One region of the Paenibacillus sp. V4I7 genome, then DNA from elsewhere that is predicted to be linked to it. Evidence: a T-box and tRNA genes for the amino acid it is inferred to sense, from the RefSeq annotation. Region 1 holds a T-box; the other holds one or more tRNA genes.
What was found. The T-box of region 1 lies ahead of ileS (isoleucine--tRNA ligase). A T-box ahead of a tRNA ligase gene usually reads a tRNA of that ligase, here a tRNA-Ile.

Region 1 (3,509 bases):
CAGCGCAGTTTCACTTCATCGATGTAGGGCTTATGCAGCTCCAAGCTTTCGTCAATTGGCTTTACTGATTTTTCTCGCAAATCTTTGTGGCTTCCCGGTGCATACTCCACTCCGCAATCCCCACATAACCAAACGTTAAGCGGGGTCCCCCAATAACGATTACGGCTGATGTTCCAATCGACAAGCTCTTCAAGGAACTTGCCGAAGCGCCCTTCACGGATGTGGGAAGGGTACCAGTCGATTTTACTGTTGTTTTCGATCAATTGCTCTTTAATTGCGGTCGTTTTGATAAACCAGCTCTCCATCGCATAATAGAGCAGCGGGGATTTACAGCGCCAGCAGAAAGGGTAACTATGCTCATAGCGCTCTTTGGAAAATAGCAGGCTGCGTTCAGACAAGTTTTTCACGATATCGACGTCACAATCTTTGACGAAGCGTCCAGCGAAGTCAGTGATCTGATCATTGTAACGTCCTGCCAAGTTCACTACATTCACAAAATCCAGTTCGTGTCGACGGGCTGTTCGGTAATCATCTTCACCATGCGCCGGAGCAATATGAACGATACCCGTACCACTCGTATCCATAACATAGTCTGCGTCTACGACGATATGTCCTTTGGTGGGGCTAATATACCCAAAAGGAGGCTCGTAGGCAGTGCCGACGAATTCCAATCCTTTATGCACAGATAAGATTTCGTAGTCTTGTTTGAATACTTTTTCCGCGAGATTTTTCGCGACGATGTAAACTTCACCTTTTTGTTTCACTTTAACATAATCGATGTCTTTATTTACGGCCAACGCTACGTTCGCAGGTAGTGTCCATGGCGTCGTCGTCCAAGCCAGAAAGATTTCCTGTCCGTTTCTACTCCTGAATTTTACTGTGGCACTTAAATCTTTCACATCTTCATAGCCTTGAGCCACTTCGTGAGAACTGAGCGTTGTTTGACAATCCGGACAATAAGGGCTTACACGGTGCCCATTGTATAATAGCCCTTTGTTATGGATTTCGGATAAAATATGCCAAACACTCTCGATATAGTCGTTATCCAACGTAACATAGGGGTTATCCATATCCGTCCAGTATGCGATTGCTTCCGTCAGTTCACGCCATTGCTTTTCATATTCAAATACGCTGCTTTTGCATTTCTCAACAAATTCGGCTACTCCGTATTTTTCAATCTCTTGCTTTCCAGAGATACCAAGCTGCTTCTGCACACCAAGCTCGACGGGCAAGCCATGTGTGTCCCAACCAGCTTTGCGGATGACTTGGTACCCAGACATTGTTTTATAGCGGCAGATGAAATCTTTCACAACACGACCAAGCACGTGTCCGATATGGGGTGATCCATTTGCCGTTGGCGGTCCTTCGTAAAAGACGAAGTTCGCTTTACCTTTGCGGCTTTCGATGGATTTGCGGAATGTATCATTCAATCTCCATTGCTCAAGAACACGCAATTCGCGGGTTCTCGCTTTTTCTTTCACATCAATTTTTCTCATGTGTCATACACACTCCTCTATTAAAATGATAGGGGCTAACCATGAAACGATTTACAGAAAACAAAAAAATCCCGTCCCGTAAGGGACGAGATTACATCTCGCGATACCACCCTAGTTCCATCATGATCATAAAGATATGATCATGATAGCTCTCGTTCTACGTACTATCATACGCGGCCCTTGTAACGGCGGGATCCCGGGTCAGCTTACTAGAATTCCTTCAGCTTTCCTTCTCAGAGGGGATTTTCGGCTAAGTCTTGAATGTTGGCTTTCAGCGCAAGGCCAACTCTCTGGAAATCAAGGGGATTAGCGTACTCGTACTCGTCAATGAATTTACATGAATTAAGAACACTCAGTTAATTCATTTTTACATCAACTTCATTGAATGTCAAGTTCACTCACCTTCGTATTGCAACGTACCTACTTTATTCTTATTTGGACACCATTTGCCAGCCTTCACAGCACTGATCCCCTTCGCTTCTTCATAGACAAGATTCCCTCTGCTCCAGGTAGCCCGCACTTTACACCCCAGTTCCTTTCCTACATAAGGACTATGCTTATGACGATACAATAAGTGTTCTGTTTGCAGCACATATGGGGCATTCAATGAAATCATGACAAGATCTGCATCGGCGCCTAGGCGGATATCTCCTTTGTTAGGAAGAAGACCGAATCGCTCAGCCGGCGCGTAGGACAGCATATGACTTAACTGACTAAGCCCGATCCCCCGCTTCAAGTGTCCTTCATCAATCATAAGTTCTAGTGAGCTTTGTGCTCCCGATATGCCACCCCATGCTTCAAAGTAATTGCTAGATTCCTTCAATGTGCTTGGACTAGGGGAATGATCCGATGAAATCATATCAATATAACCAAGGCGCAAAGCCTCCCACAACCGTTCCTTCTCATCTTCACTACGCAGTGGAGGCGCACATTTGGCCGTAGGCCCTATTCGTTCTAAGTCATCCTCCGTTAGGATTAAATAGTGCGGACAAGTCTCCAGCGTCACGTTAACCCCGCGCCTCTTCGCATCCATAATGATCTTCACAGCAGCCTCGCTGCTGATATGAACGAAATGCAGGGGACACCCTGTCTGCTCTGCATAAAAGAGTGCTCGATTCACCGCTTCGAGCTCAGCAAGAATCGGGCGTGTGGACGTATAGTCTTTCGCCGTGACTTTGCCTTCTGCCTGTTTCTCCCGTCCTAAGCGTGAAACAAGTGACTCGCTTTCAGCATGAAGCGCCAGCACTCGGTTCATTCGCGCAATGCTCTTCATCCCTTCCCACAAGGTGAGGTCATCTACCTCACGAAATGCTTCCTCTCCCGGGTCACCCGGCGAAGACATGAAAGCTTTGAAACCAATGACACCAGCTTCGCTCATGGGCTCCAAATCATCCAGATGCCCCGGCACCAGTCCACCCCATATGGCGTAATCGACCGATGATTGTTCGCGAGCAGCTTCCAGCTTCATCTCCATCGCGGAGACGGTAACTGTTGGCGGAACGCCGTTAAGCGGCATGTCGATGTATGTGGTACATCCGCCTGCGGCTAATGCGGCAGAACCCGTGGCAAATCCTTCCCAGTCCCCCATTCCGGGTTCATTCAAGTGGACATGGACATCAATCATACCAGCCATGATGACCATGCCGGAAGCATCAACAACTTGCTCTGCTTCCAGCGTAATCCGCTCATCCAATCGCGAAATCTTGCCATTCTTAATACCTATATCCAAAAAACGGACTTCATCTCGCAAAACAACGGAGCCGTTTCGAATGATCACATCTAATAATTCGCTCACCCTGTTCACCTCGACTGTACTTACATTCATAATCTTCAGGACCGAAATAAGCATGCTGTCTCGACCCTGAACATGAACTTACTTATTTGAATTCAACTTTTACAAGTGATGAATCTACAGCTTTCAACAAGCTCAAATCATGGTAAGTATCTGGTTTCGGAATGGTTTTAATATTACCTACAGCTTTTAGATATTCACCTACGGCCGCACCGTTACTG
Region 2 (3,509 bases), 3.1 Mb from region 1:
TTGTCATTCCGACTGATCTGGATACGGAATTTACTAGCCTGAATGTAGTGACACCAGAGAGTTTTGCCATTACGACGAGTGAAGGTAAGTTCCAAGAAGACACTTATCGGGTAGGACGCGTCAATATTCTTCTCCCTACAGGAGCTGCGACGCAGGGAGTCATCCCTGCCCCAGAATATACCTTAGGTACGCCAGTTAAACTGGATTCTACGAATAAATTCGTTCCTTCCAATGTCGATGTTTCGTTGGTTGAATTACATGTAACAAGTAATGAAGACGATGGCTTTAATACGGCTGTGGCGAAGTTTAAATTGACGAACAACAGTGACCGTCCAATCCCAATTCCGGCGATCCAAACGGAACTTGTTAGTAAAGATGGTTATGCGTATGGAGGAAGAAGACAGGAAGCTACCGCACTAAGTGTTGTTCCTAATGCCTCGTATGTCGTTAGCTATTCATATGCACTTCCAGCGTCTGAAAAGGGTGAAGGCCTTAAAATGAACCTTTACAGCCAACAAGTTAGTGGAGAAACGACCTATAAATCACTGCTTGCGACGGCGAAAGTACCTGTTCAGAAGAATGATCCAACGAGCAAAACGCTGGACGTGTACCCGTATGGTATTACTATTAAAGATTGGTCAATTTCAGCTATTTTCCAAGGTAATATGACTTATGATTATAAGCTGATGCTCGATCTGGACATTAAACCGGATAAGCAAGTGACGGTAGATAAGTTTAACAGTAAGCTCTCATTCGAATTATTCGATAATGTTGGAAATCCTGTTGGAAAATCAGTTGAAGCCTTGTCAGGCGAAGGCCGTTTATACAATGGAACAAACACAATTAACCTAAATGCGAGATCCAACCAACTGGACTTCCCGATTCAGGTCAAAGTATATGAGACATTTACGAACGAATTTGGTGAATCCGTTAAACGGTTGTTGACTACTTTCAAACAATAGTTAAATCAATGAAAACTACTTGGACGAATGCTCTAGAGCATCTCCAAGTAGTTTTTTGCTTTATTTTGAGCAGTAACTCATTGCTTAGTGGAGGCGTGCTCATAAGGTGGCCTTATTTTGGATAAGATAGGATTAACGATATGAACATAACGGAGTGAATGCAATGAACTGGATATATTGGGCAAAATTATACGATTCGAAGTTTCAAGCAGGCTGCTTGGCGAAAAGAATGGAAGAGGACTGGTGGATTTACGGCTATGAATGCCCACAAGAAGTGGAAGTATTTAAGTCCAAAAAAGGGCGATTTGGCGTTCGTTACAACACGTAATTCAAACGAAATACCCTAGAAATTAACGCTTGACTTAGACCGCGCATTTAGTGTATATTTATTTTTGTCGCTGTTGAGCGGCAGCTAATGACGCGGGGTGGAGCAGCCCGGTAGCTCGTCGGGCTCATAACCCGAAGGCCGCAGGTTCAAATCCTGCCCCCGCAACCAAATTTTACTTTGGGCCTATAGCTCAGTTGGTTAGAGCGGTCGGCTCATAACCGATTGGTCGGGGGTTCGAGTCCCTCTGGGCCCATAGCACGGAAACCCTTGGTATAAGGGTTTTTATTATTTTATAACAAATAAGCTTCTCGATTTCATCTCTTCCCGATGAAATGGAGGGGCTTTTTACATTTTAGTACGTATATCACAAGCTAGTCTGATTTTCCTAAAGGGACAGTGACCTCGAGTGTCGAAGAATTGTTCATGCAGATGCTTGCACAGATAGGATATGACCATACTAGACAACAAAAACAGGCTGAACTTTTAGGAAATGGATGGGATATAGAATGACAACACTTCTCGGAATAGATTTAGGGACTTCCAGCGTGAAGACGGCTGCCATGGACCCCGCGGGACGGGTGGTAGGCTTATCTCAACAAAGCTATGATATTCATTCGCCTTTGGTCGGCTATGCGGAGCAAGAGCCTCAGCAATGGTGGGAGGCAGTACGACAAACCTTGTCTGAATCCGTCAGGCAAGCAGGCTCAGGTAGCAGCAACCGTTATGCTATTGGCTTATCTGGGCAGATGCATGGGCTTGTTGCGATCGGGATGGACGGACGGGTGCTTCGGCCGGCGATTATATGGTGCGATCAGCGTTCAATTGAACAGAAGGAACAGCTTGAGGCGATGTATTCTATCGAGCAGCTTGGCAAGCTAGTACAGAACCGGGCTGCGACTGGCTTTCTGCTTTTATCGCTGTTGTGGTTAAAGCAGAATGAACCGGATACATATGAGAAGATATGGAAAGTCATGCTGCCGAAGGATTATATCAGGTACAAGCTAACCGGCGAAATAGGAACCGAGTCAACGGATGCATCAGGCACATTAGCTTATGATGTAGCCAATAAGTGTTGGTCCAGAGAACTGTTGGGACAGCTCGGAATTGATCCGCAACTGCTGCCGACTGTTCGTGAGCCTTGGGAGGTTGCAGGAACGCTAACAGCTGAGGCAGCAACCGATTGTGCCATTCCAGCAGGTACGATTGTTGTCTTTGGCGGCGCAGATCAGCCCATGCAGGCTATTGGCAATGGGATTTTACACCAGGGGCAGGCTTCGTGTACGCTGGGCACAGGAGGACAATGGTTTGTCCCTGTAGCTACACCTACCTATGATTCCTTGCTGCGAACGCATACCTTCACCCACGCGGCACCGGGCAAATGGTATATGATGGCGGCGATGCTGAGCGCTGGATTATCACATAGATGGCTAACAGAAAATATCCTTCAAAATAAGGACAGCAGGTCACTGGATGAAAGTGCTGCTAAGGTTCCCCCAGGCTCAGAAGGGCTTATTTTCCTGCCCTACTTGACAGGGGAGCGAACCCCGCATATGGACCCTTTTGCCAGAGGTGCCATGTTCGGTTTAACGCTGAAACACACTGAAGCACATCTGGTTCGATCTGTCATGGAGGGAGTGGCTTTTGGGCTGCGTGATGGGTTAGAGGTATTAGTGGCATTGGGTGTGAGCGTTGACCGAATCGTGATGGCTGGTGGTGGAGCTAAAAGTGCTGTATGGCTGCAGATACTTGCAGATGTGCTGAGTCGTGAGTTGTATCCATCCGCTATGAAAGAGCAGGCCTGCATTGGAGCGGCCATGATGGCTGGAGTAGGAGCAGGCATATACGCATCGATAGAGGAGGCGTGTGAGATCGTGGTGAAGCAAGCCGAGAGACCGATTACGCCTATTTTGAAGAACAGATCCGTCTATGAAGAGCAGTACGCTTTCTTTAGAGAGTTATATCAATGCAATAAGGAATTGTTCAAAAGAATGAGTGGTCTAACCAATCCTAGTCATTCAAGCCAATAGTGCAGAAATTATAGTTATCGATGAAAACCTGAGAAATCAGGTTTTTTTGTTTTGTGGGGATAAAAATTATTCATCTGAGAGATCTTATACAAGGTTGCAAAAAGGAAGTTAAGAAAGGAGAGGTTTGGATGGGGATTTTAAGTGGGAAACCCAAGGACGAGCCCTTGCATTACGGGGAGGTTTATGATGTTT

Region 2: it encodes a tRNA-Ile, which carries the amino acid that the T-box ahead of ileS (isoleucine--tRNA ligase) is inferred to sense. The anticodon was not compared.

What each region holds. Positions count from the first base shown of each region.
Region 1 is NZ_JAUSZD010000002.1:715,233-718,741, reverse strand. Features, by position in the region: gene ileS (isoleucine--tRNA ligase) at 1-1,496, opposite strand, end outside; T-box leader at 1,575-1,833, opposite strand; gene QFZ80_RS04405 (allantoinase) at 1,891-3,291, opposite strand; gene QFZ80_RS04400 (ABC transporter substrate-binding protein) at 3,374-3,509, opposite strand, start outside.
Region 2 is NZ_JAUSZD010000002.1:3,811,087-3,814,595, reverse strand. Features, by position in the region: gene QFZ80_RS18880 (hypothetical protein) at 1-962, shown strand, start outside; gene QFZ80_RS18875 (hypothetical protein) at 1,126-1,290, shown strand; tRNA gene QFZ80_RS18870 (tRNA-Met) at 1,382-1,458, shown strand; tRNA gene QFZ80_RS18865 (tRNA-Ile) at 1,470-1,543, shown strand; gene xylB (xylulokinase) at 1,797-3,317, shown strand; gene QFZ80_RS18855 (DUF3231 family protein) at 3,446-3,509, shown strand, end outside.